DNA from 2 places in the Cupriavidus necator N-1 genome. Region 2 is predicted to be linked to the other one. Evidence: predicted binding sites of a transcription regulator. Region 2 holds the regulator's gene; the other holds the start of a gene.
The links. The regulator FliA, encoded in region 2, starts transcription of late flagellar genes. The targets are predictions, from matches to a motif close to CTAAAGTTTNNNNNNNNNNNGCCGNTA.
Positions count from the first base shown of each region.

Region 1: CNE_RS04545 (DUF342 domain-containing protein) is a predicted target of FliA. The motif match lies at 1,319-1,345, and genes of this name have one in related genera.

Region 1 covers NC_015726.1:953,299-955,687, forward strand. Annotated here, with positions in the region: gene CNE_RS04535 (IS110 family RNA-guided transposase) at 1-368, opposite strand, end outside; gene CNE_RS04540 (hypothetical protein) at 468-1,274, shown strand; gene CNE_RS04545 (DUF342 domain-containing protein) at 1,415-2,389, shown strand, end outside.
Region 2 covers NC_015723.1:269,900-272,288, reverse strand. Annotated here, with positions in the region: gene CNE_RS19330 (flagellar protein FlgN) at 1-270, shown strand, start outside; gene CNE_RS19325 (flagellar protein FlhE) at 298-735, opposite strand; gene CNE_RS19320 (RNA polymerase sigma factor FliA) at 735-1,451, opposite strand; gene CNE_RS19315 (MinD/ParA family ATP-binding protein) at 1,548-2,342, opposite strand; gene flhF (flagellar biosynthesis protein FlhF) at 2,354-2,389, opposite strand, start outside.

The sequences.
Region 1 (2,389 bases), on a different replicon from region 2:
TTGTCGCCGTCGAGCCGGTCGGTCTTGGCACGTCGTGCACGCCGGTTGACTTCGATACTGGACGAGTCCACCACCAGGTTATCAATGCCTTGTTCGGTCAGCCAGCGGTGCAGCCAGAAGCCATCGCGGCCAGCCTCGTAACAGCTGCGGACCGGCACCTGCGATGTCAGTCCGCAGCGTGCTTTGGCCTTGGCAATCGCTCGCAGGACCGCGTCCTTGTCACCGGCCGCCACCGTATACCGGCTCGGCCCGCGTACGCCGTCGCCAAGCGACAGCTTCCAACTCTTCTCGCCCAGTTCGAAGGCCATATACAGTCGACCAATAACTGCCCTATCCTGTCCTTGAAGGGCTGTGTCAGGCGCATTCATTTGCAGGCTCCTTTCGTAAAACGGGTTCGTGAAGCTTCGTTTTACTCCAGGGGGCTTATCTGTCCAGCCCTTCCATAGTATCTAATGGAGAGGCGACAGATGCCGAAGAAATCCGACCGCGCGACCGCGCGTCAATCCCTCGACCGCCGCACGGCGCTTGGCGCAAGCCTGGCCCTGGCTGCGCTGCTGCTCCCGGCAGCCGCTGCGGCCGGCGTCTGCGATGCGCCGTGGATGCATGACGGCGGCGAGATCCGCATGACCATGCAGGGCGGTGCGCCGGGCACGGCGACCATGTCCGTGTCCGGCGTGCGCAAGTCGGGCAAGGGCCAGTGCAATGCCAATATCAGCGTCGTGTCGAATGTGGCCGCGGCCGGCTCAGCCAACGAGACGCGGCTGGACTACACCATGGCGGTGATCGAAGACCGCCTGACCATCTCGCGCGGCGGCGCGCCGGGCAAGGTCGAGGGCAAGAGCGCCGCCGGCACGGCATCGGGCATGCTCGACAGCAGCGCGGTCGGCACGCTGGCCTACGGCGGCGTCATTGAAGCGGAAGGGCAGCGGCTGCCGGGCGAGTCGCAGACCGTGCGCATGGACCTGCAGATGACCGCCGCCGGCCAGAGCGCCGGCCAGGCCAAGATCCCGTCCGCCAAGGTCACCATCGGCGGCAAGGTCGTCGGCAAGCGCGCGACCATTCCCACCCGCCTCGGCCAGAAATCCTGCTGGCCGGTCCGCTACGAGCGCAGCACGACCATGGCGCCGGTCACCGTGGCGGGCCACACCGTGTCGGTGCCGCCGGCGACCGCCAGCGTCACGGACTGGTACTGCCCCGACATGGGCCTGGTCATGAAGCAGGAGGTCGTGCAGAACGGCCAGACCGGCACCATCGAGGTGGTCTCGGTCAGATAACCCGGGCATCGTCCGGATCATCCCCCCACGCGGGGTGCTGTGCGCTAAAGTTCTCCGCGCGGCTGCCGTTGGTTATGGATCGATAACAAGCGGAGCGCCGGCACCCGCCGCGCGGCTCCACAAGACGATTCAGGGGACGCATGACGCATGAGTCGGGTTTGCGCCTGGAACTTGCCGAGCCAGGCGAGCAGGTGCATGCGCGCTACACGCCGCAGCCGGGCAGGCTGCCGCCGGACCAGGCCAGCCTGCGCCAATGCCTGGACAGCCTGGGCTGGGCCGGCGCGCGGCTGGATGCGCGCGCGGTGGCGCAGTTCCTGGCGCAATGCCAGCGGGCCGAGCATGAGATCGATGCCACCATCGGTGCGCTGATCGACGGCGCCTTCGAGCTCGACATCACCGCCGACGGCCTGGCCGTGCGGCTGACGCTGCTGCCAGCCGAAGGCGGCCGCCCGGTCAGCGCGGAGGACATCCGTCGCGCCGTGGCCGAACGCGGCGTGGTGGCACCGGTCCAGACCCTGGCATTGGACGCCGCGCTGGCCGAAGGCCGTTGCGAGCTGCGCACCATTGCCGCCGGCGTCGCGCCGCGCCAGGGTGAGCCGGCGCGCTTTATCAACCTGCTCGAACCGCGCAAGCCGGCGCAGCCTGACGACGAGGCCGGCAAGGTCGACCTGCGCGACCTGGGCAACCTGCTGCTGGTCAGCCCCGGCACGCCGCTGATGCGGCGCATCCCGGCAGTGCATGGCAATGACGGCATCGACGTATTCGGCAAGCCCGTCGCCGCCGATCCGGTCGATGATCCGCCCTTTGCCGAAGGCCTGACCGGCGCTGCCGCCGATGCCGACGATCCGGAGCTGCTGCGCGCGGTGATCGCAGGATCGCCGGTGGTGGGCGTGCACGGCATCTCGGTCAGCCCGGTGGTGCAGGTGGACTCGGTCGACCTGCACTCAGGCAACGTGGCGTTCGACGGCACGCTGCGCGTGTCGGGCGATATCCGCACCGGCATGTCGGTCAATGTCAGCGGCGACGTGGTGGTCGAGGGCACCATCGAAGCCGCCAACGTCGAGGCCGGCGGCAATGTCATCGTCAAGGGCGGCATCATCGGCAAGGCCGACACC
Region 2 (2,389 bases):
ACGCTGGGCCTGCGCGCCGGCCCCGAAGGCCAGCTGCTCGGCCGCCAGGTCGACCCGGCCGTGGCCGACGCCTGGCGCCAGCTGATCTTCGCCGCCCGCACCGCGCGCGACGGCAACGCCCTGAACGGCGCCGTCGTCAACGCCCACCTCGACTTCACCCGCGAAGCCATCCAGGCGCTGCGCCAGCATAGTGGCGGGGATGCGGGGTTGTATGGGAAGGATGGGAAGGCTGCGGCTGGAGCGGGTGGGGTGAGTCTGGCGGCGGGTTGAAGCTATCGCCTGATGTTCCGTTCTTTCCTACCGAAACCCCACCACCAACTCATTGCTGCGCCCCTGCAGCACCGGCACCAGGCTACCCTGCCCCGGCACCCGGAACGCGAATACAAAGCCCTTGGTGGCATCATCCCCGAAGAACGCATCGGTCTTGCCTTCCGCCTGCGGCAGCAGCACGCAGCGCTGGGCATTGCAGAGATAGGCTTGCAGTTCCAGGGGTGGGGTTTTGGCGAAGCTGTAGCGCCAGCGCACCGACGTGATGACCCCTTCTGACTGCGGCAAGACGCCGATGGGCAGGATCGGCGGCGACACAGCACGCTGTCCGCGGCCGTAGAGTGCCGGCCCGTTGACCGATCCGGTCCAGGCATGGCGGGTGCCGCCCTCGATGGCGGCCCAGGCGCAGGCCGATACGGCAGCCAGCAGGCAGCAAGCGCCGCGCGCGGCGCGGCCCATCCTCTGCATCACAGCAAGCCGCGCAACTGGTTGCGCAGCCGCGTGATCGCCTGGCCGCGGATCTGGCACACGCGCGACTCGGTCACATCGAGCACCGCGCCGATCTCGCGCAGGTTCAGCTCCTGGTCGTAGCACAGCGACAGCACCAGCTTCTCGCGCTCGGGCAGCCGGTCGATGGCGCGGATCAGCGCCTCGCGCATGCCGCTTTCCATCAGCACGGTCAGCGGGTTGCCGTCATCGCTGCCGCCAAGGTGCCGGTCCAGGAAGTCTTCTTCGCCGGAGCGCTCGAAATCCTCGTAGTGCAGTAGCTGGCAACCATAGACCTCATTGAGCAGCAACTGGTATTCGTCCAGCGCCATCTCCATGGCCTCGGCCACTTCGGAGTCGACCGGCGCGCGCCCGAGCTTCTGCTCCAGCCCTCGCTGCGTGCGCTCGATGCGCCGGGTGAACTGGCGCAGGCTGCGCGACTGCCAGTCGTTGGCGCGCACCTCGTCAAGCATGGCGCCGCGGATGCGCTGGCTGGCATAGGTCTCAAAGCGCGCGCCGTGGGTGTCTTCATAGCGCTTGGCGGCATCCAGCAGGCCGATCATGCCGGCCTGGATCAGGTCGTCGATCTGCACGCTGGCAGGCAGCCTGGCGGCCAGTTGCAGAGCGATGCGGCGCACCAGCTGTGCATGCGCCTTGACCACATCGGCCTGTTCGAGCTTTCCCTGGATCGTGTACATGGTGCAATTCTCGTGAATGCTGGATTGCTGGACCGCCACAACGTGGGCGGGGGCTGGCTCAGGGTCTGGTTCGGTGAGATGGCATAACTGGCAGGCTCACGCCATTGCGGCTGCGGGCACGGGGGCGGACGCGTCCGCGCGCAGCGGCCAGGCGCCGATGCTGCCGGCGGTGCGGCGCAGCGCGGTGGTGGCCGGCGCCGCCGGAAACGCCTCGACCACGCAGCGCCCCAGTTGCACGCCGCGCGCCACTAGCGGGTCGGATGGCAACCAGCCCGCGCACAACGCCTCGACGCCCAGGTACTGGCTGGCCGTGCGCGCTAGATTGCGCAGGATCGCCTGCACCGTGGCCTCGCTCGCCGCCATGTTGACGATCAGGTGGAACTGGCGCCAGGCATACAGGTGATGCAGGCGCTTGATGCAGGCGTAGGCGGCGGTGATCGACGCGAGCTCAGGCCGCATTACGATCAGCACATTGTGCGCGCCGCCCGCGAGCGGCGACAGCGCGCCGTCGGCATCGACGCCGGCATCCACCAGCACGCTGCGAAAGCCACTCGCGGCAGCAGCCGACAAGGCGCTGCCCGGCACAGGCCGGCCAGCCGGCAGTACCGACAGCACGCCACCGGGACCGGTGCCTGCAGCAGCTTCCAGCGGCAGGCGGCCTGCGCTGACATCGGCCAGGGTGCCGGCGGGCCTGGCGCCGGACAGCCGCGTGGCGCGCGCCGCGGCAGCGTCTTCGTCGACCAGCAGCACGCGTTCGCCCTGCATGGCCAGCGCGTGCGATAAGCCCAGGGCCACGGTGGTCGCGCCGGCACCGCCTTCGCTGGCGACCACGGCGATACGGCGCGTCGTGCGCGGCGCCAGCATCCGGCGCAGGCTCTCGGCCTGGTCCATGGCGAGGGCGCTCACTGCAGGACCTCCATGGCTTCAGCGGACACGGC